DNA from 3 places in the Brevibacillus sp. LEMMJ03 genome. Region 2 is predicted to be linked to each of the others. Evidence: riboswitches for the same ligand, from Rfam matches in the RefSeq annotation. Region 2 holds a riboswitch; each other region holds the start of a gene.
What was found. Region 2 has a riboswitch for cyclic di-GMP ahead of FOI68_RS11395 (methyl-accepting chemotaxis protein). Riboswitches for the same ligand answer to the same signal wherever they lie in the genome.
Positions count from the first base shown of each region.

Region 1: it holds a riboswitch for cyclic di-GMP, as region 2 does, so the genes downstream of both, FOI68_RS14730 (acyl-CoA dehydrogenase family protein) here and FOI68_RS11395 (methyl-accepting chemotaxis protein) in region 2, are expected to answer to the same signal.
Region 3: it holds a riboswitch for cyclic di-GMP, as region 2 does, so the genes downstream of both, FOI68_RS05820 (methyl-accepting chemotaxis protein) here and FOI68_RS11395 (methyl-accepting chemotaxis protein) in region 2, are expected to answer to the same signal.

Region 1 is NZ_VKJN01000011.1:25,582-33,354, reverse strand. It holds gene FOI68_RS14750 (hypothetical protein) at 1-335, opposite strand, end outside; gene FOI68_RS14745 (McrC family protein) at 448-1,557, opposite strand; gene FOI68_RS14740 (McrB family protein) at 1,676-3,889, opposite strand; gene FOI68_RS14735 (helix-turn-helix transcriptional regulator) at 4,504-5,469, opposite strand; cyclic di-GMP riboswitch class I at 5,939-6,024, shown strand; gene FOI68_RS14730 (acyl-CoA dehydrogenase family protein) at 6,194-7,390, shown strand; gene FOI68_RS14725 (citrate synthase/methylcitrate synthase) at 7,440-7,773, shown strand, end outside.
Region 2 is NZ_VKJN01000007.1:203,204-210,976, forward strand. It holds gene FOI68_RS11385 (cold shock domain-containing protein) at 91-306, opposite strand; gene FOI68_RS11390 (transporter substrate-binding domain-containing protein) at 484-1,350, opposite strand; gene FOI68_RS11395 (methyl-accepting chemotaxis protein) at 1,555-3,528, opposite strand; cyclic di-GMP riboswitch class I at 3,613-3,703, opposite strand; gene FOI68_RS11400 (response regulator transcription factor) at 3,999-4,691, shown strand; gene FOI68_RS11405 (sensor histidine kinase) at 4,669-6,849, shown strand; gene fumC (class II fumarate hydratase) at 7,153-7,773, opposite strand, start outside.
Region 3 is NZ_VKJN01000003.1:235,993-243,765, reverse strand. It holds gene FOI68_RS05855 (sensor histidine kinase) at 1-160, opposite strand, end outside; gene FOI68_RS05850 (response regulator transcription factor) at 144-851, opposite strand; gene FOI68_RS05845 (DedA family protein) at 814-1,473, opposite strand; gene FOI68_RS05840 (class I SAM-dependent methyltransferase) at 1,463-2,086, opposite strand; gene FOI68_RS05835 (YqgQ family protein) at 2,272-2,466, opposite strand; gene FOI68_RS05830 (hypothetical protein) at 2,463-2,861, opposite strand; gene FOI68_RS05825 (MFS transporter) at 3,034-4,203, shown strand; gene FOI68_RS05820 (methyl-accepting chemotaxis protein) at 4,351-6,030, opposite strand; cyclic di-GMP riboswitch class I at 6,256-6,343, opposite strand; gene abc-f (ribosomal protection-like ABC-F family protein) at 6,427-7,773, opposite strand, start outside.

The sequences.
Region 1 (7,773 bases), on a different contig from region 2:
AATAGCTTACCTTCAACGATCTCCAGCGCATTTTTCACATAATAGCCCTTTTCATCTTTCTCATCGTAACTGAACGTATAGTACTCCAGGAATTCCCGGATCCGGTCCGTATCATAATACAAGGGAAACTGCACCGAGACGAACAATGTTTTGTTTTTCAGCTCCAACAACGTGAAGAAGAATTCCAGCATTTGAATGCTCTGGCTTTGAAATGAGTCATATTTCATTTCGTAGTCTGGAAGAAAACAGTACTCGTAACAATCCGGCAGCCTGCGCAAGACTCCCTTTTTGATCGCATGCTTGTTCTTTTCTGATGAGAAGTCGATAATCTCCATGGTTGAGTCTCCTTCCGCCCCATTTTCTTCTCTGGGAAAGATTTTACCGTAACGACAGACAGAAACTGTCAGCGAACAAAAGTTCTGCTGACAGTATGAACATAGTTCGCTTTCAACCAATCAAGGCTTGCAAATCCTCGAGCGTATTCTCATACGTGTCCACTCTGACCGTACGGACGAGGATTTTTTTCTGGGGAGCGAAGGGAACAGACCAGTTCTTTTGTTCGACGGCCTCTGCCGAACGTGGATACAAGAGAATGGCCTGCTGCGCATCGGGATAGGCCGTTACATACGCGTACATCTGATACAAATCGTCCTGCTGATAGTGAGGAAGCTTCCACTTGGTATCAATGATCGTCGTCCATCTTTCGCTCCCGTCTTCCGCCATCTCTCCCACAACAATATCGGGAATCAATGGAATGTTGTACGTTTCTGTATCCTCATTTTTCAGAAGTCTGACCTGGTCATGCTGGAGATAAACGGAGCGCCGTCCATCTGTCACCAGTGATCTCATCGCCTTGCCAATGTAGGTTTCGTACAACCTGTTGACCTCGAACAAGATGGAGCAGGACGCCTGAGAACCGCTGCGATTCAGGACAGACATGCGGGAAAGAATCAGCTTGGCGAGTTCGTACGCTCCTTCAAAACGTCTATTCTGCCTGTCAAATGTGATAGAGTCGAGCAGCTTTGAATCAACCGTAAAAATGGGAGCCACTTCATCAAAAAAGCTCAAAGCATGCTTCACCTGCTGCAACAGCTCCCTGGTCCGGATTTTTTTCCGGAGGTATTCCAACGCGCATTTGAACAGCCGGTTCAGCGGAATATCGATTGTCCGCTCATGAAACCCGCAGTATACTTTCGTCGGATTCGCAAAATTGTTTCGAAGATGGGGAACTGTGAGTATCTTCCCCTTCACTTTGCCAATGTTCTCCTCCATCAACTGATAGTCGGCTGCCGCTCCGCGCACAATCTGATCGTGCAATTCCCGAACGAACGCCCAGGCGATAAACTCGAGAATATCCCATTCAGCCACCTGCAGCAAGGATGTTGACCCAATCAGGTACGGGACATATCCGGCTGCCGTCAACATGTTGACCAGTGCAGCTCTCCCTCGCAAGGCATCTACATGCAGCTTCGGGATGATGTCGATCTGAACCTGCGAAAGTTGGATCGTCCCGACATAATTGATAAATCTGACCTTGCCCCATCCGATTTCGACCATGTCTGTATCCGGATAATGCTCGTCCAGATACAGAAGCAGTTCGTGCAAATCCCTTTCCGTAAACGAACTGCCGGGACGGGCCACCAGCCAATCGAATGATTCACGAACGGTAATGACGCTATTCATAAATCGACCGGTAATCCTCTACCGCGATGTCCTTTTTGATGAAAAATTGCCGAGATTTGCCGCTTCCACTCATGACATAAGCATCTCCAAACAACTTCTGCGCGTCAATGCTCTTCTGGTAGACGATATACGGATCATGTTCACTCTTGCCGATTCCCCCCAATACCAGGCCGATCTTTTCCCAATCATCGTAAAAGTACTCCTGCAGCAAGGGAATGATTTTCTTTTTAAACACGCGGTGCAAATCATCCAGGGTTCGAATCCCGATGAAAAAGGCGTGACCTATCGTATGATCCCGGTCAAGCAGATAGCTGATTCTTTCGTTCATGACACGCAACAGGGAGTCAAGCTGCACTTCGTCCAAAAGATTTTCCAACAATTCCGGTTTGGGCATCATTTCTTCGAAAGAAAAACGCCTGCGCAGAGCCGTATCGAGAAGGGCAATGGAACGATCGGCGGTATTCATTGTCCCAATCAGATAGAGATTGGGAGGGAGTACAAATTTCTCCCGTGAATACGGCAACGTGACAATCGTTTGATTTTCCTCATGTACCCGCTTGTCCTCCTCCAAAAGGGTGATTAACTCCCCAAAAATCTTGGATATATTGCCGCGGTTAATCTCATCGATCACGACGATAAAACGTTCCGCATGTTCAAACGAAAACGGAGTTCCATTTTGCAGCGCCGCCTGCACAACTCGCTTACGCTCTTCGTACGTGGTCTCCTTTTTCCCCTCCTGTTTGAGTCCGCTGTATAATGCTTCGATGGCTGCTCGTTTCAACACCCCGTCATCAGGAACAAAGTTGCCATTGCCATCCGAACGCAATCCTTCCACAAAATCTTCGTAAGCGTACGACTGATGGAACGTTGTAAAAAAGATTTGGTTCTTCTGAATCAATTGGTTGAAAGCATCCTTCATCTTGCTTCGATTGCCCAGCTTACTCAATTCTTCGTACACTTCAGCATCGACAATCTCAAGCGCCTTATTCACAATATGATAGGTCTTGCCGGTGCCAGGCGGACCATATAGGATGATGTTTCTGTCTCCAAACGGCCGGTTCACACGCTTGCTCTGTGCAGGGCTGCTTTCTTCCTCGGTTTGAAAGATCATGCGGATGTGCTCATCTTTTTTTACCTGCTCAATCGTGCGTCTGTAGCTGCCAAGACCAGGCAACTCCCGCTCTTCAAGCGTCCATTCAACGGGCAGGGTATGTCCCAATTCATCGTCATATTGATAACCATCTACCGGATCTTCCCGTACAATGCCGATCGCCCGAATTCTCAGCATGGACTGCCCGTTTTTGGTATAGGTTGCTTTCAGCGCAACACGGTCGCCTTTCCGGATGTTGAAAAAGGCTTTTACCGCTTTTTTCTCCTTGTCTTCCGCATGTTCAGCGTCAATCAGCTGCTGCAATTGTTCCGGTTCGTTTTCCAGCTCTTTGCTAAAATCACGGGACAGATAGTTGGTTGCAATGATCCCTTTATCGATGAACGTCTGGGAATGGTTGATGTCGCCGTATGAGTAACCCACCAGCCAATAGCGTTCCGCTTGATCCACGTGATAATGATCCCAGAGAAATCGCCCCAGGGTCAGCACGTCCCACGAAGAAAAAGGTTCCAGCTCCTGCAGTTTTTTTCGGATCTTGGCGTTGATCACAATGATGTTCGTTTCACGTAACGGCAGTTCCTCATCCAGCTGTAAATCCCTCGCGATCGGGACCAGGACAGCCTTTGAATAGATATTGAAGAAACGTTCAGGTACGTATATGTTCAACAGCTTCAACAAGACCATGTCCCACACAAGGGAATCGGTGGTGTCTATCTCGTCAATCCGGTTCTCCTTCGCCAGGCGAATGACGGATACGATCTTTTTCTTCACCCCTTCAAATTCCCGGGTCAATTCGTCCCCTTCCAGCAATGTCTTCTTGTTCCCGACCCCCTTGTAGTAGCGGCCGTCTTTTCCGCAATAAATTCCGAACTTGGAAGAGTTGCCCCCTCCGATACCTGCCAGAATCTGTTTTCTTTCCAGCCAGTAGACAAATGTATCCTTTGAGTTGCTGCGGGCATATTCCTCGATCTTCATCGACTCCAAACGTTCCAAGGGAAATCGGGCCAGAAAACTGTCACGCCCCGCTTGATCGGATTGGAGCTGTTCGTCGGATACCGTGTACTGTTTCGCCTTTTCCATGAGTTCATGCAATGTCATGCTTGCCTCTCCTTCTCCTGCTGTTCATGTAGATGATGATTACATTGATCCTCTTCCGCTAAATCGATCTCGGTTCCTGCCACCGGGTTTCCATTCTTGATTCGATAGACTGAACAGATAGCGCTCTCGTCCCACCGTTGTCAATTTTTTCTGCATGGATACCTCTATCATAAACGCCACCGTGACAAATCCTGTCACGGAAACATACGTTTTCACCAAGAAAATCCCCTCATCGAAAAGGAGGGGGCAGTGTGCAGACAAAGTGACTGCTGAGGGGAGAAGCACGTTTCCGGCATCCGCTCCGTGCTCGCCACAGCAAGGAAGCATAGACTGCACGCTCCGCACCGATTTGCGGGGGATCGCCAAAGCCGCATCGCTACGCAGCCCATTCAGAGGTGGCGCTCCTTTTTCCCGCAAATCGCTGCTCCGCTCGGTAGGGCTCACAAGTCCTCTGCCTGGAAACATGCTTCTCCTTCGATACAATCGGTTTGTCTTCAGTCTGTCCCCTTCTCGAAAAGGAGGGGGTGTGTCGCACATGCGCTCGCGACCGGCGCCAGCCTGTTGTCGATCGTTCACTCGTCAAGACAGCCCACAATTCCCCTTCCCATCCTTTTTTAGACGTGAACGGTCTCACTGTATGTACGAGCCAATTCTCTGTATTCCTCAAGCAATTGCATGCGGTATTCCTGCGGCTCCACCAATTCGGCATCGTTTCCGTACTGCTTCATCCAGCGCAAGAACTCTTCAGCCCCGCGTGTCGTTACAATCAGCAGCAAGGAACCATCCTGTTCGTCGATGAATTGTGGCGGGGAGTCATAGTGATGTTCCTTGATGTAACGGGCAACTTTGCTGGAAAAGCGGACCTTGAACGTGACTTCGTCTGTTTCGGCCTTGATTCCCCACACTTTATCCAGATAGCGGTCAATGTCGAAGTCATCTTCAATAAAAAACTTCTTGTTCGTCAGTGCGATGGACCGGAATCGGTTTAGCCGGAACGTCCGAATCTCCTCGCGCTCATGGCAATATCCGATCAGATACAAGTAACCGCCCCGAGGCACGAGGTAATATGGATCAATCATCCGTCTTGTCAGATCGTCCCGGTACATCGTGTAGTATTCGCACGTGATCGTCACTTCCTGGATGATGGCCTCAATGATTCGCTGTATGATCAGATCCTGCTCCGGGTTGGACTGTTCCGTATGAATCCGAATGCGTTTACTGATCTGCAGCAGCTGATCATTCACTTGAAAGCGTGTTAGAATTTTGTCCATTGCCGATTGGAACGATCGCTGAAACGGATGCCCTTTCAGTTTCGTTTGGCCTGAGAGTATCGGGTAGAGAGAAATCGCGAGGTATTCTTCCGTCCCCAGCTTCCCCGGTGTCTGAACGTACTTGTCGATGAGATAATACCCTTTGTTTCCTTCCCGCATGATTTGAATGCCACAGTCATCCAACCGCCTAATGTCGCGATATATGCTCCGAACGGAAGTGCCGGCCAGGTTGGCAAGTTCCGGCGCGGTAATGCCTGGACTTTGTTGAATGGTGGTTAGGATGAAAAAAAGGCGTTGAATCAAGTCCATGGTGTTCACCCCAACATCGGAAAAGTCATCCCTCTAACCATTCGTGTCAAAAAGTCTGAAACCTATCATTGCATGATCATTTTGTTTTGGCTTTTTACACCGTGCGAGATCACCGAAGCGGGTTACCGCTTCTATTAGTACCTACTCCAGGCCTAAATTTAGCTATTTGACTGTCATAAGTGACTGCTTCTTGGGGTTGATAACTGACTGTGGCTCCAAGCAGCAGCTCTAATGCAATCGTTACTGAAGAAAGTTTGCGGAACATGTTGTGCTAAAAATTAAAATGCCCACCTTTATTGAAAATGAGTATAATTTGTTGCTGAGATTTCACCGCTGAAGTTAGGACAATGGAAGTGATACATCGTTTGTCCTTCTTTCCAAACCAACGATAAGTTAATAAAAATTTATGCAAATGGTCTATGATAATTTTTGAAAATGCGTTACAATCGAACTAGCAAAAAGGAAAAATTTACGTTAAGGGCAAACTAACCGAAAGGTTAGGACGCAAAGCTACGGGTCTAAAGTCATAACGACCATGATCGCCGGGCTGCCGGAATTAGTTCTATATCACATGCTCTATTTTCGGCTGCCCTTTTTTGCAAAAGGGGGCTTTTTTATTTTCAAAATGTGAAATGTAGGAGGTTCAGCGAAATCAAATAAGTCAAACTCATTTGGCGTACAGTTTATTCCACATTAAAAAACACAGAAAATCGGAGGGAGTACTATGAATTTTGAGTGGACAAAAGACCAAATGATGTGGATTGAAAAGGTCAGACAATTCATGATCGACTTGGATGTAGAAAATGCTTTAAAAAGCGAGAGCGAGCAGCTGCCTTGGCAGATTCGCCAAGCGTCCGGCAAACAGGGACTAATTGGCCTGGATGTTCCGAAGGAATACGGAGGCGAAGGTTTGAGCGCCGTTACAATGGGACTTCTTTACGAGGAATGCGGCAAATTCGGAGTCAACACCCGCGAAGTCATCGGCGCCGGACACGGCAACATGATCGCCAAATTCGGAACTCATGAGCAAAAAAGCAGGTATTTGCCTTCACTCATAAAAGGAGATTTACTGGTGGGCGTCGGTTTGACGGAACCGAACTGCGGTTCCGACCTGGCCGCTATCGAAACGTTCGCTCGTAAAGATGGAGCGAATTACATATTGTCGGGCTGCAAGGAATGGGTAAGCCGTGTGGAGGAGGCCGGCGTATTCGTCGTCTTCGCTCAAACGAAGCACGGTTCCGGAACGAAAGGCTTGACCGCCTTCCTTGTCGATATGAACGATCCCAATATCGAGAAATACGCCCTGGAGCCGATGGGAATGAAAGGTTGGTCCTATGGCGGCTTCCGGCTTCACGATGTCGTGATTCCGGCGGAGAACCGATTGGGTCTGGAAGGGGAAGGCTTCCGGATATTTAACCAACACTTCGGCTATTGGCGGGTACTGATGGGAATCATCTGCGTCGGAGCGGCCAGAAAGGCACTGGAGCAAGGCGTGCAGTATGCCAAAGAACGGATGGCCTTCGGCGGTCCGATCGGCCGGTTTCAGTCCGTCATGCACAAAATCGCCGAGCACGCGACCCTTCTGGAAACGGCAAGTCTGCTCAGCCTGAAGGCGCTGGACGTTTTGGACCGCGGTCATTCCAATACAATGGAAGCCTCGATGGCCAAATGGTATTCGACGACCACGGCCTACAAGGCGATCGACGACATGCTGCAGATCCATGGCGCCCGGGGCTACGTCAAGGAATACGGCCTTGAGCAGAAACTACGCGACGTGCGCGGCCTGATGATAGCCGACGGCAGCACGGACGTGCTGAAATCGTTAATTGGCCGGGATTTGATGGGCAGGGAAATCTACGATGCGATGCTGGGGCGCGCTCGGGAAGAACAACCACTGCGCGTCCTCAATATGGTGCCATAACCTGCCTTACCATATAAAACGGACATCGATATAGACAGGAGAGCGAACCATGACTGTGAATGAAGGACTTGAGAATGTCGTTGTCGCCAAAACCGCGGTCAGCCTTGTAGACGCAGAGAAGGGGAACCTGGTGTACCGGGGATTTCACGCCAGGGATCTGGCCCGCGATAAAAGCTTCGAGGAGGTCGCTTATCTTCTCCTGCACGGAAATCTGCCGGACGTAGACGAGCGCAAGGACACGCTGGAAAAGTGGGCGTCCGCACGGGAGCTCCCCGCTTCCGTCCGAAACGTCATCGACGCCCTTTCCGAAACGCACGACTTGATGAGCATGCTGCGTACCGCTGTCTCCGCGCTGAGCATCGATAGCCCGGAATATCCGCCTA
Region 2 (7,773 bases):
TCATTTCGCTTTCCCGTTTCACGAAAAAGAGGGCATGATTCCTTACGCCGGAACATGCCCTCATTTCCCGTGTCATCTCAATGATACCAATTACAAGCGGATGACGTTTGCCGCCTGCGGTCCGCGGTTGCCCTGCACAACGTCAAATTCCACCTTTTGCCCTTCTTCCAGGCTCTTGAATCCGGTTCCCGTAATCGCGGAGAAATGGACAAACACGTCGTCCCCGTCTTCACGTTCAATGAAACCAAATCCTTTTTCCGCATTAAACCATTTGACTTTTCCGATCACGATTGTGGCCTCCCACATGAGAATTTTGATAAAAAGCAAGAAAACCGCAAAACCGTTTCCGCCCCACATCTCAGCACGAGGCAGCAAAATCGTTCTCGGGTATTCATGTCTTTTTAACGTGGTCTCATCATACCATTTTTTTGCCGAAGAAGCAATCATCGCCGCTTCCGGAAGAAAGCAGCGATGAACCGGGTGCTACTCGACCCACTTTTTGTACAGCTCGTCAAATTTGCCCTGCAGCTTCATTTCGTCGAGCCATACGTCCAGGTAGCTGGCGAAGATGAAGTCGCCGCGCTGGATCATGTAGGCTTTTTCGCTTTTGGTGAACGGATCGTCCACGCGGGCGGCGTACAGACGCGGATCGTTTTTCGCGTACACAATCGCTTCAAAGGTGTCGGTGATCATGACGTCGTAGGTGCCGTTGGCCACCAGACCCGGGATGTCCAGGTTGTTTTGCACCACGGTCACGTTTGCGTTCGGCAGATATTCACGCACGAACTTTTCGTTGGTTCCGCCCGGGTTGACGCCGATGCGGACGCTCGGTTTGTTGATGTCCTCGATCGTTTTGTACTTGTCCTTGTCTTCCGCGCGGATGAGCGGCACTTTGCCGAACTGCACGTACCCCTCGCTCAAGTGGGCTGTTTTCTGTCTGTCGGTGTTGCGGGTCACGCCGCCCACGGCAATGTCAAACTTGTCGGCGAGCAGATCGTTCATCAGCGTCGGCCAGGAGGTTTGCACAAAGCGGGCTTCCACGCCAAGGCTTTTGGCGAACTCTTTCATCGCGTCGATGTCGTACCCTTCGTATTGGCCTGTTTTCGGGTTGAGATATGTAAACGGCTTGTAATCTCCGGTGGTTCCGATGCGGATGTACCCTCTCGCGATGATTTCATCCAGCCGGGATTCGTATTTTTTCTTGGCTTCCTGCTTTGCGGCGCTGTCCGCGACGGTCGCCGCCGGTTGGGCCTGTTGGGCACCTGCGGCGGACACATGAGCGGCCAAGCCCGTTCCCAGCAGCGAAACCGCCACTGTTCCTGCAATCAGCATGCTTTTCCATTTTTTCATTGTCGTTCTCCTCCCATGGTAGCCGTTTTGTCGGTTTCTCTTGTCGATCTTGCTTGCGGGGCGTCACTGCCCAAGCAGGGGCTCTCTCCTCCCTACATAGGCATCCCCCCTTTTGTCCATCCTGTGTGCGGCTTGAGCCGGCCGGCTGACCCCGACCTGTGAGGCTTGTGCTGACAGGGGGGCCGCTTCCGTTCCCGCCTCCCGTTACAGCTTGAACTTCCCGAGTCCTTGCTGCAGCTCGCCCACGACCTCTTTCAACTGCTGTACCGACTCGGCGATCTCCTGAATGGCCCGGAGCTGGTCATCCGCCGCATCGGCCACGTTCTTCGCGTCTTCGGAAGCGTGTTTGGCGATGGTGTGCATCTCTTCCACGGAGGCGCTGACCTCCTCGGACCCGGCCGACATCTGTTCCGACGCCGCCGACACTTCGAGGATGTGGTCGGCCACATTGCGGGAAGCCTCCAGGATATGGACGAATTTTTCGCGCACTTCCTCGATCAGTTTCACCCCGTCCTGCACATCCTGCTGCCCCGCGTTTATCGTGTCGACCGCGTTCGCCGTGTCCTGCTGGATTTCGGCGATCAATTGAGCGATCTTGGCGGCCGACTCTTCCGACTGGTTGGCCAGCTTCTTCACTTCGCCGGCCACGACGGCAAAGCCCCGGCCGTGCTCCCCTGCCCGCGCCGCTTCGATGGAGGCGTTCAAGGCGAGCAGATTGATCTGCGACGTGAGCCCGGTAATCGTGTCCAAAATGCTCTCGATCTCCTGGGAGCGGCCGTTCAGCCGCTCAATGGCCGACGACACTTTCAAGGTGCCTTCCCCGATGCTGTTCATCTGCCGCACGGCCTGCTCGACGACCGCCGTGCCTTCTTCCGCCTGCTGGGCCGCCTCCCGTGCCGCTTCGGACACCCGCGAGGACGTCTCGGCAATCTTGACGATCCCGCTGGCCATGTCGTTCATGGAGATGGACACTTCCTGGGAACTGCCGGCCTGCGCTTTGGCCCCGTCGGCGATTTGGCGAATGGACGTCCCGATCCGGTGAATCGTATTGGTCGCGTTCTCGATGCCGGCGGACACCTCGCTGGTGACCCGAAGCACCTGATCGGAGGACAGCGTGACGCCGCGAATCAGGTCCTTCAGATGAGACACCGTCTGGTTGAAATCGCGGGACAAAACGGCGATTTCATCCTTACCCTGGACGGTGACGGATTCCGTCAGATCGCCGCCGGCCACCACTTTGACCGCTTGATTCAGCCGCTGAATCGGGCGGACCAGGCGAACCGCCAGCAGATAGACCAGAGCGATGCCGACGACCAAGGTCACGACAGAGATGGCCAGCAGGTTGACCGAGAGCTTGTCCACCGGCGCGTGCAGCTCACCGGCGGGAGCGGTGATGAACACGCCCCAGTTCAACATCGTCGAAGCATAGGACGCAAACTGGTCGACGTTGTCCCTTTTATACTGAAGAATGCCGTGCCCGCCTTCCTGAATGGCCTGGAAAGCGGATTGGTACTCCGGAATGTTGGAGTTGAGAATGGATTCCTTCAGCACGAGGTCTTTCTGCGGATGCCAGATGTACGTTCCCTTCTTGCTCACCAAAAAGGCGTAGCCGCTCTGGCCGAACGTCTCGGCGGACACCGTCTTTTGGATCTCGTTGATCGGGATGGTCGAGCCCATGTACCCGTACTGGACGTTGTTTTTCATCAGCGGAACGATGATGGTTACGATGTTGTTGCCCGTCCGCTTGGAGACGACCGGTTCGGAGACGACGATTTTTCCTTCCCCTTTGCCCGCTTCCTGGAAATGGGCCCGGTCGGACACGTCTGTCACGTCCCCTTGGAAGTTGATGACCTTTTTCCCGCTCAAGTCATAGGAAAAGAAGAACGTCTCAAATTCCGGATAGTTCTTCTGGGCCTGCTGGATCAGCTTCAAGTCATGCTCCTTGTTGTTGTCTTCGGACATCAGCTTGCCGATCGTTTCAATCACGGCAATTTTCTGCTGGAAAAACTGGTCGATCTTCATCGACAGATTGGACGCGGTCAGTTCGGCTTCTTTATCCAGACTGGATTCCAGCAGACGCGAGGAGCTCCAGTAGCTAGCCGCACAAACCGAAACAAGGCTGGCGATGAGCAGCAGGCACATCACATACAACAGTTTTTGCTTCAGGCTGGTTCCCATGGTGATCCCTCCTAGTGGCGGAAAGTGCGTGAACGGCTTGCCAAAAAAAGCAGACTGCCATCCGACAGCCTGCGATGCCTGCGGTTTGGCAACCCGGCTGTCATAGCTGCAGCACTGCAACTTTAGACCCGTGGCTTTGCGTCCCCGCCTTTCAACGGGTTTGCTTTTTGTCACTTTTTTCCGTGTTAAAATATGCTAAAAGAACTATAGCACAATTTGAAAAAAGAGGGACAGAAAATCTAAAAGATTTCATAAATTTTTAAAATCTGCGCGCTGACGGAACGAAACGCGACCTTCGCACTGTCCTCTTTTCTCCCCTGTCGACCTGCCTCCCAACGAATGAGGAATGATGGAACGATTTTCTTAAGAATTTTGTAAGGATTTTTACAGCCGATTTGTAAAATATTCTCGGTAAGATAGAGCTGGCTCCGCTACACGACGAAATTGACGAGGGAAGACGGGTGATGATCATGCCAACGTACAATGTCCTGGTCGTGGACGACGAAGCGGAAATCCGGGACGCGATCGAGATTTATCTGAAAAGCGAAGACATCCACGTGCTGAAAGCAGGTAACGGGCAGGAGGCCCTGGCGGTTTTGGAGCAGGAAGAGGTTCATCTGATCATCCTGGACATCATGATGCCGCAGATGGACGGATTGAAAGCGACGTTTGCCATTCGGGAAAGCAAAAACATCCCGATTATCATGCTGTCGGCCAAATCGGAAGATACCGACAAGATTCTGGGGCTGACCATCGGTGCCGACGATTACGTGACCAAACCGTTCAATCCGCTGGAGCTTGTTGCCCGGGTGAAATCGCAGTTGAGGCGATACACCTATCTGGGCAACTACACCGCCCGCGAAGACGAAATCCGGGTGCGGGGACTCGTCTTGAACAAGCGGGAAAAAACCGTGTATGTGGACGGCGAGGAAGCAAGGCTCACCCCTACGGAATACAAGATTTTGGAGCTTTTGATGGAGAACAGGGGCAGGGTCTTTTCGATCGAAGAGATTTACGAAAAAGTGTGGAAGGAGCCCTGCCTGAACGCGGATAACACGGTGGCCGTGCACGTGAGAAGAATTCGCGAAAAAATCGAGATCAACCCGAAAGAACCTCAATATCTCAAGGTGGTGTGGGGCATTGGCTACAAGATTGAAAAATAAATACGGGCCGGTCATCGCGCTGGTCCTGCTTTTCCACCTGTCGGCTCTGGCCTTGCTTGCGGCGGCCGATGTGATCCGGCACCGAGAATACCTGGACAAGGATTATTACTTTCGCAGCCCTTCCTTTCACCAACAGTTGACGGAAGTCGTTAACCTGGCCATAACGGTTCATTTCAAGGAGAAGAATGATCCCAAACTGACCGTGACTGAAAAGGTTGGCGCCGATACGCTGGAGCAAATCCGAGAGACGTTTGCGGCCGATCTCCGGGAGAAAGAAGCGGAGATTAAGGGACGCTATGAGGCCAACATCATGGAGGCGGAGCGCAGCGGCAATCACGCCGAAGCTGGCAGACTCGCGCAGGCGCGCGATCAGGAACTGGCCCGAGTGAAGCAGGAAAATCAAAAGCAGATGGATGAGCGAATCATGACATTGGCAGCCGCCCGGGATCAGGAGTATGAACAGGCGAAAAAAGCGTTGGCCGTCAGAGGCGACACCATCAAATACTACATCAAGGATCGGAATACGGGCGAGGTATACACCAACCATTCCTACGACCTCAACATCATCAGGAACCTGCAGAAAAAGGCGGCCTATTCGATCCATTTCCCACTGGCTTCGCCGAGCGATTACCAGATACAGCAGGCAAATGAATTCTTTCTCGCCAACAATCTCGAGGGGTATTTGATTATCCCCCAAGCGGCCGCGGGTTACTCCCGGTTTCAAGACGATTACGCCTATGCGCTCGGCATACGGGAGCGACTGCTGAACGAATGTATCCTGTTGGCCGTAAGTGTTATCGCGGCAGTTGGACTCTTCGTTTATCTGCGGAAGCGCAGTCCGTTGGATTTTCCGCTTGCCGACAGATGCGCCTCCTTGTTGCGGCGGGTTCCCCTCGATGCAAGAGGCGCGACAGTTCTCGCGGTCGGGCTGGTCACACTGAGCTGGGTCAGGGACGAATCGTTCTTCTATTTTCCCATCGGCCTGGAACATGTGACGACGCTTTCCTTTACGGCGGCATGCATCGCCTATCTGGGGCTAAACGCAAAAGAGGCATGGCGTTTGATCAACGACCACACGCTCCTCCGGCAGCAATGGGAGTCCAGCTTGTATCGAAAATTCCGCACGCTTCTGGCAGAGAGCTTCGCCAATCGATCCGTATTTTTCAAGGCCAGCCTCATCTTTGTGCTGACGATCGGCCTGGGAACGGGCATGGGTTTTGTTCTGATAGGCCTTCATTATGGATCGGAGCGGCTGTTTTTGGTGGGGGCATGCTATTCGCTGCTGTACCTTGCAGCCGTGCTGCCGTACATCCTCCGCCGGGTCGCCCTGCTGAACAACATTCTCCGGGGGGCGGACGAAATGGCGGCCGGCAATCTGGATTCTCTCATCGAAGAACGCGGCAAAGGGAATCTCGCCCATCTGGCCCGCTGCCTGAACAATATCAAGCTGGGACTGGGCCACGCCCTGGAAAGCCAGATGAAGAGCGAGCGCCTCAAAACGGAGCTGATCAGCAACGTTTCGCACGATTTGAAAACGCCGCTCACCTCCATCGTCAACTACGTGAATCTGCTGAAACGCCCCGATCTGTCGCCGGAAGAGGTCAGCAGCTACGTCAATGTGCTGGAACGCAAAACCCACAGGCTGAAGGTGCTGATCGACGACCTCTTTGAAGCGTCCAAAATGGCGAGCGGGTCCGTCGAGCTGCATATGGAGCGGGTCAATGTGGCCGCCCTGCTCAATCAGGCCCTGGCGGAGTTCAGCGATGCCATCGCCGAATCCTCGTTGACGTTCCGGGTCCAGACGGAGAAGCCGCACATCCACGCGCTGGCCGACGGGAAAAAAACCTGGCGGGTCTTTGAAAATCTCATCGGCAACGTCCTAAAGTACGCGCTGCCCCACACCAGGGTCTACATCTCGCTGACCGAACAGGCGAACAGCGTCGTGCTGACGATGAAAAACGTCTCCGCCTACGAGATTGAGTTTGACCCGGACGAACTGTTTGAACGCTTCAAACGAGGCGACCAATCGCGCCACACGGAAGGCTCCGGTCTGGGACTGGCCATCGCCAAAAGCATCATGGAACTGCAGGGAGGGCGGCTGGCCATCGAGCTGGACGGCGATCTGTTCAAAGTGATCGTCGAGTTTCAAAAGGCGTGACGAAGGGGGCATCTTGATGCCCCTCAGTGTGCAGACAAAGTGACTGCTGGGAGGAGAAGCACGTTTCCGGCATCCGCTCCGTGCTCGCCCAGCCGGGAAGCCGGACTGCACGCTCCGCACCGATTTGCGGGGGATCGACAAAGCCGCACCGCTTCGCAGCCCATTCCAAGGTGGCGCTCCTTTTTCCCGCAATTCGCTGCTCCGCTCGGTAGGGCTCACAAGTCGCTCTGCCTGGAAACATGCTTCTCCTTCGATCCAATTGGTTTGTCTTCGGTCTTGGGGCATCTTGATGCCCCCTGCTTGCTATTCTTTCGGATGAATCATGTTCTCCGGCCGAACGATCCGGTCGAACTCCTCCGCCGTCAACATCCCGCTTTTGACCGCCGCCTCCCGCAGCGTGATCCCTTCCTGGTGGGCCAGCTTCGCGACGGTCGCCGCCTTTTCGTAGCCGATGTGCGGGTTCAGCGCGGTGACCAGCATCAGCGAGCGTTCCAGATTCCGCTCGATCACCGGCCGGTTCGGTTCGATTCCGACTGCGCAGTTGTCGCAAAACGAGCGCATGGCGTCAGCCAGCAGCCGAGCCGATTGCAGGAAATTGTAGATGATCACCGGCTTGAACACGTTCAGCTCAAAGTTGCCCTGGCTGGCGGCAAATCCGATCGCCGCGTCGTTGCCCATCACCTGGCAGACGACCATCGTGAGCGCTTCGCTCTGCGTCGGATTCACCTTGCCGGGCATGATGGAGCTGCCCGGCTCATTGGTCGGAATCGTGATCTCGCCGATGCCGGAGCGCGGACCGCTGGCCAGCCACCTGACGTCGTTGGCGATTTTCATCAGATCGGCGGCAAGCGCTTTGAACGCGCCGTGGACGTGAACCAGCTCATCGTGGCTGGTCAAGGCGTGGAACTTGTTGACCGCGGAGAC
Region 3 (7,773 bases), on a different contig from region 2:
CCAGGAGGGCAGCCAGCAGGCAAAAAACGAAGGTGGTGATCAACTGCAGGCGCAGGCTCCGCCGAAAGTGTTCCACGGCGCGCCGAACGACTGTCATCGTCCAGCGGTACAGGCGGCGAGTCACGTAAAACGGCGACAGCCATCTAAACAACGCTCTCAATTTTATACCCCACTCCCCACACGGTCTTGATGTATCGCGGCTTGCGCGTGTCTTCCTCAATCTTTTCGCGAATTTTCCGGATGTGAACCATCACCGTGTTGTCCGACTGGCAAAACGGCTCCTTCCACACCCGCTCGTAGATCTGTTCCGTGCTGAATACGACGCCCCGATTGCGGGCCAAGAGCTCCAGAATGGCAAATTCGGTCGGCGTCAGCTTCACGTCCCGGCCGTTCACTTTCACCTCGCGCGTCGCCGTGTTGATCGTCAAATCGCCGATCTCGATCTCGTCTTCCCGGGCCGTGTATCCCTGATTGAGCCGCAGGTATCGCCGCAGCTGCGACTTGACGCGGGCCACCAGCTCCAACGGGTTGAACGGCTTGGTCATGTAGTCGTCCGCTCCGGTGCTGAGGCCGTAGATCTTGTCCATGTCCTGCGATTTGGCGGAGAGCATGATGATCGGCATGTGCTGTTCTTCGCGGATTTTCAGACAGGCCTGAATGCCGTCCAGCCGCGGCATCATGATGTCCAGGACGAGCAGGTGCACCTCGTTTTGCTTCAGGACCTCCAGCGCTTCCAAGCCGTCGGCCGCCTTCAGCACGCGGTACCCCTCGTTTTGCAGGTAAATGGCGATCAGGTTGCGGATCTCCTCGTCGTCATCCACGACCAGTACAGTGATTTCCTCCACTCTCATTTCCTCCCGTGGTTGCTTCTGTTTCGACGGACACGGCCCAGCGCCGCTGCCTGATCAGCCAGTACGCCGCACCGATGCACAAGAGCGCGGCCAAGGTAATCCGGCCGTACGTCTGCACGCCTTGGGCGATCGCGTCCAGGTGGCGGCCAAACAGGCGGCCGGCCCAAAAATAGTTGAAGGTCCAGACGAATCCGGTGGGCAGGGTGTACATCGCGTAGCGGCGCAGCGGCATGCGCTGGATGCCCACCAGATACGGCACCAGATGGCGCACGACCGGAAAGAAGTAGCTGAGGCAGAGCGCCCAACTGCCGTACCGCTCCATCAGCCGCTCCGCTTTGGCCAGATAGCGCCGGCCATTGCACTTGCGGACGACCCACTGCAGAATCGGCGCACCTACGCGATACCCCAGCACGTACCCGAGCGACAATCCGGAGACGACGCCCAGATAGACGGCTGCAAACGCCGGCAGCGGTTCCAGCCACCCTTGGGCGGTCAGGGCCCCAGCCGACATGACGATCATTTCGTCGGGAATCGGCATGCCGACAATGCCCAGCCACAAGGAGAAAAACAGCGCGAGATACCCGTATTGTTCCACCATCTGCGTCAGGAAGTCAGCCGGCATCGTGATTCCCCCGCTTCCTGCAGACGTAGACGAACGCAAACGGAACATTGAGCGGCACAAAGCGGATCTCCACGCGGCCAAACCGCGCCGCCAACTGCTTTCTCATCTGCAGCGAGTATTGGAAACAGACGAACACGCCCCCGGGCTTCAGCGCCGCTTCCACCTGGTCCATGATGGCGTCCCGCAGGTCCTGCGGAAAATTGGCAAACGGCAGCCCGCACACCACCGCGTCCAACTGTCTGATGCCGCATCTCTCCATGATCCGGGTCAGCTCCCGCGCATCCCCGCCGACATGCAGCTCCGGATAGCGCGCGGCCAACTGACAGCGCATCCCGTCGTCCTTCTCCAGAATCAGCGCCGTGCAGCCGGGTTGTTTCCGCTCGCGGATCATCCGGGTAAACACGCCCGTCCCCGCCCCCAACTCCGCCACCGCCGTCGCTGTCGTCCAGTCGATCGGCGCCAGCATCCGCCGGGCAAGCTGGCGGGAGCTGGGCATGATGCTGCCGACCGTCCGGGGCGAGCGCAAAAACTTGCCGGCAAACAGCAGCCCGTCCGCAATCGGCCCCCGGCCCGGCGTCGGCATGCCTATTCGTTCAGACGTGCCTTTCATCATTCCTGTCACTCCCTCTCTTTGTTGTCCCTATCCTATCGCGGAAACCTTAGCAAAAAGAGAGGGAAACGCTTAAGAATTTCTGAAGATTGCCGGGGGGATCGGACAGAGAGGCCCTTCCTTCAAGCGTGTGCCCTTTTCCATAAGAAAAAAACAGTCTGCACGAGACTGTTTTCTGAAGGATTCCCCTATGCCTTGCGCCGCTTGCGCAGGGCGGCCAGCGCCTGCACCATCTCTTCCTTGTCGATTACGCCGAGCTGGTACAGTTCACGGATTTCGTCTTCGATCAAAAGGAGGTCGCCCTCCGGATCGCCCGTGTAGATAAACAGACCGTATCGCTGCAAAAACGCGCTCAGGTCAAAGTCGCCCGGCTGTTCCTTCAACGCACTCCCTCCAAATCGGCCGCCATGCGGGAAAGCACGGCATCGTAGTCAAACTCGACGGCAAACCCGGTGATGACGACAATGTTCGCGTGCGGGTACGCTTCCTGCCAGGCGGCCTCCTCATCCGGTTTCAGCCCGACGATGTACAGCGGATCGCGGGACAATTGCTCGTCCTCCGCCAGCAGCCGTAAAAACTGATGGCACTTTTCCTGTTCGGCAGCAGCGTTGAGGACGATGACGCAGCGCTCCACTTCGCCCGTCCGGCGCAGCTCCTGTATCATCTGAAACGTTTTGGCCGTAGGCACGAGCGCGTTCAGCTCGGGAAAGCGGTCTAGCAGTTCGTCAAGCCAGTCGTCTTCTTCCCAGGCCAGGTAGTAGATCATTGCAGTAGACATGATTGACAACCCCTCATGTGCGGATACATCGCGGATTTCAAAACGATGTGTGACTTCCTGTTATTATACCACGCCGGCGGGGCGGCGTCCCGGTGAATCGCTTGACTTCGACAAAACCATCCCGTAAGGTGGAAACAGCATGACAAACTGTGTGGAAAGAGGTATGGTTCGCGTGAAAAAGAAGTACCTTGCCCTCCTGTTCCTGGTCGCCTTCCTCACCATGTTGGGCTTTGGCATCATCATACCGATTCTCCCGTATTTCGCCGAAAACGTCGGCGCCTCTTCGCTGCAGATCGGCATTCTGTTTGCCAGCTACAACATCATGCAGCTCTTGTTCGCCCCCATCTGGGGCATGCTGTCCGACCGGATCGGCCGAAAACCGCTGATCGCCTTTGGCTTGTTCGGATTTTCCGTCACCTTTATCCTGTTTGGCCTGGCCGAGAGCTATGCCGCGATGCTGGCTTACCGCATCATCGGCGGGATTGTCTCCGCCGCCGCGATGCCGACGGTCACGGCGATGGTGGCCGACCTGTTTCCGCCCGAAGAACGGGCGAAGGGAATGGGCGTGATCGGCGCCGGAGTCGGCCTCAGCTTCGTGTTTGGTCCCGTCCTCGGCGGCCTGTTGAGCGGGTGGGGCTTTGCCGTTCCGTTTTTCGTCTCGGGCGGGGTGGCGCTGTTGACGTTTCTGATCATTCTGTTTGCGCTGCCGGAAAGCCTGCCGCGAGAGAAGCGGACGGGCAGTTCCCGGGACAAGCGGGGCAATCCGCTGGCCGCCCTGTTTGGACCGCTCTCGCTCCTGTACGGCATCATGTTCATCGTCTCGTTTGCCTTTTCCGGCCTGGAGACGACATTTGCCCTCTACATAAACGATTTGTACGGTTACTCATCGAAAGACCTCGGCTACATGTTTCTCGTCATGGGGATCATCTCCGCCTTCGTCCAAGGGGGACTGATCGGCAAAATGGTGAAGCGGATGGGCGAACCGCTCGTCCTGACCATCGGCCTGATCCTGTACGGCATCGGTTTCTTTGCCATCCCGCTGGCCGCCAATTTTTGGACGCTGGCGCTCACGCTCTCCCTGTTCGGAGCGGGGCAGGGCATGATCCGCGCCACCGGAACGGCGATGATTACGCAGCGGACCACCCAGGGCCAGGGCGTCACCAGCGGAACGATCAGCTCCATGGACAGCCTTGGACGCATCCTCGGTCCGCTGGCCGGCGGCGCCGTCTACGGATGGTACCAAAGCGGTCCGTTCATCGTCGGCGGCGTATTGATGGTCGTCATGCTGGTCTTGTTCCGCGCCCGCTACCGCAGGCTGCCGGAGCCCAGCGCCCAAGCGTAGGATGCCCACCATCCTTTCGTAATCGAACGCCCGGGGGAAAACGGGGAAGGCCCGGGCTTGACCGGGGCTTCCCCGCTCCATGACAAAAGGGAGTGCATCGATACGGGAATCGTAATCGACACACTCCCTTTCGTTTCAGGAAGAAAGCTACACTTTAAACCTGTTTACCGTTTCCATCAAGCCCGTGGCGATTTCACTTAATTGTTGAGCGGTGGACGCCACTTCTTCCGACGATGCGGTCAGTTCTTCGGAAGAGGCTGCGACTTCTTCCGTGGTCGCCGAGTTTTCCTCTGTAACGGCGCTTACCTGCTCCACCCGTTCCATCACGATATCCTTGAACTTCACGATCTCGTCCATGGCCATGTACGTCTTCTTCATCAGAGGGGCGATGTTTTCGACGGAAGCCAGGATATCCGCAAAGGATTTTACCGTATTTTCCACCGATGTCACCTGCTCCATGACGGAGGCTTCCACGTTCTGGGACGTTTTGATCACTTCATCCGTATCGTTGTGGATCGATTCGACCAACTGGAGAATGGTATTGGTATGCTGCCTGGACTCTTCCGCCAGTTTTCTGACTTCTTCCGCCACCACCGCAAACCCTCTGCCTGCTTCTCCCGCTCTTGCCGCTTCAATGGCCGCATTCAACGCCAGCAGGTTGGTCTGGTCCGATATGCCGGAAATGATATCGGTAATGCCGCTGATCTCCTTGACCGAGTCGGTCAGAATCCCCACTTTCTTGACAACGACTCCAATGGCTTGTTTGATCTCCTCCATGGAGGTGACCAGCTTATCCATTTCTTCTTTTCCGATATGGGCTTTGTTCTCAGCCGTTTCGGTTTCGTCCTTGACGTTTTGCAGTTCCTGATACACATGTTCGATGTTGCTGGTCAACTGCGACAGAGCCCCGACAATCTCGGACAAATCCTGGGCCTGAGTGGCCGCTCCCGCTGCTACGTGCTGCATGGTCGCAGCAAGCTCCTGATAGGATGCCGACATTTCCTCCGAAACAGCCGCCAGGTTTCGGGAATGATCCGTCACTTCATGCGAATTGCTCTTTACCTCTGTCAATGCTTTTTTCATGTTGTCGATGACCACTACCAACGACCTGTTCATCTGGGCAAATTCGTTTTTGCCTTCCGCTTCCAGCGAAACGGTGAAGTCATATGCCGAGAGCCTTGCCAGGACGCTGTTGATCTGAGCCATGGAGCCTTTCATCAGTGTTGTCAGGAGCAGCGTCAGGCCACCAACGATCACGGCGATTCCGACAGCAAATCCAATAAACAGGTTTTTCGCCTGCTGGTATTCCCCGTCGGCTTGATTCACCACTTGTTTCGCCTCATCCGCCTGCAAGGTCACCAGTTTGTTGATATTGGTTTGAACAGCGTCAGCATACTGGGTGAGTTGGGCTCTCTCTTCTTCCGTCGTTGCCACGTTGGACTTCAATCTGCCGATAAACGAGTCCACTGCTTCCAGATAACGGGTATAATTCCTGTCGATTTCGTCAATAATGGCCCTCTGTTCCTCGCTCATCTCATGATTCCGAACGTGGAGGATGCTGCCTGCGCTGGACTTTTGGGTTTCGATCGACTGTACCACATTTTGATCATAGCGATTGGCAAACAACAGTTTTGCGGATTCAAGCCTGATGCTGTAAAAGTCCGTTTCAAACTGCTTCAGTGCAAGGGATTTGAGCATGTTTTTCTCGTACAGATCGTCCATGTCCTGGCTGAACGCTGCCATGTTGTTCAAGGCGGTGAAGGAAAGATATCCGACGGAAACCAATGTGACGACAAATAATGTAAGCAATAATGTGGTGATTTTCACATTTTTGGCTACGTTCTTGTGTTTTACAACAATTGCATGATGAACTTGCTCATTGTCAACTGCATGTCTTGCTGCCACTTTTCAGACCTCCAGATTTCATGATTACGGTTGCCACTCATCCTTGACTCTCGTCAATCCCTGCCAAATTCGGGTCTCACCCCCTTTTTCTGCCAAAAAACAAAAAAGCCTTCCTGCTAAAAGGGCAAGAAGGCTTAAAAAAAACAGATTGGCAACCGGCTGCCATAGTAAACGAAGTTACCTTAGGCCCTTAGCTTTGCGTCCCTACTTTTCAATAGGTTTGCCTTTTTCCAAAATATATCAATTGTCGATATAATGGTAACTTATACCGTTGCGTCCCGTCAAGGGGGACACATTTTCTCCTGCCTGCTCTCCCGGCTAGCTCTCCTGCCGCTCCATCCACTCGCGGTACAGGGCGTCGATCTCCTCCGTCAACCGCTCCAGCTCCTGCTGCCAGCCGATCAGTTTCCGGTAGTCCGTCTCGCCGCCGGACAGCAGGGCCATCACCTCATCCCGCCGGGCTTCCCGCTCGGCGATCGCCCGCTCCAGTTCCGCCAGCTTGTACGGGTTGGGCCGCTTGCGGGAGCTGGCCGCATCCGGGCCGGAACCGGCCGGTTTCATCGTGTGCGGCATCGTTTCGGCATGCGGCCGCTTTTCGCTTTGCAGCGGCTCCCCCGCTTTCCGCGTGTTCTCCGCCGTCCGGCTGCCAGCCCCGCTGCGCCGCTGTCTTCGTTTTTCCCACGCCTCTTCAAAGGTTCCCTCGTCGTGGACCAGCCGGCCGTTTTCCACCCAGTAGACGCCGTCCACCATCTTTTGCAAAAAGTACCGGTCGTGGGAGACGATGAGCAGCGATCCCTGAAAGCCGGCCAGCGCCTCCTCCAGCGTTTCACGCGCCTCAATGTCCAGGTGGTTGGTCGGCTCGTCCAGCACCAGCAGGTTGACGTCCTGGTGCATCAACTGCGCCAGCCGCAGGCGCATCCGCTCCCCGCCGCTCAACTGGCCGATCCGCTTGAACACCTGTTCGCCGTAAAACAAAAACTTGGCCAGCCGGTGACGCGCTTCCGCCTCGGAGACGGCCGCCGTCTCCCGAAACACGTCGATCACCCGCCGCTCCTGGTCCCCCTCCAGCGCCCGCTGGGAGAGATAGCCGAGCTTGACTCTGCTTCCGATCCGCACCGCTCCCTCGTCAGGCGGAAGCTCACCCACCATCATCTTAATCCACGTCGACTTGCCGCAGCCGTTAGGGCCGAGGAGCGCTTTTCGCTCGCCGTAGCGCAGCAGAAGGGAGGCGCCGTCAAACAGCCGCTTCTCCCCGAACGACTTGCTCACGCCCTCCGCGACCAGCACCTCTTCGCCGCTCCGCTCCGCCTTATGAAACGCAAGGCCCATCCGCTCCGCTTCCAGACGGGGCCGTTCGATCCGCTCCAGACGGTCCAGCGCCTTTTCCATGCTTTTCGCCCGGCGGTGAAACGCCTCGTTGGGCGGATTGGAACGGTTGCCCCACTCCTTCAGCCGTTTGATCGCTTCCTGCATCTTTTTGATCTTTTTCTGCTGCTCCTGGTACTCGGCAAACTGGCGCAGCAGCCGCTCCTCCCGCTCTTTGACGAAAGCGCTGTAATTGCCGATGTAGTGTTCCGCCACGCCTCCGTCGAGGTGGTAGATGGAACTGACCACCGCGTCCAGAAAGCAGCGGTCGTGCGAGATCAACAGCACCGTTCCCGGATA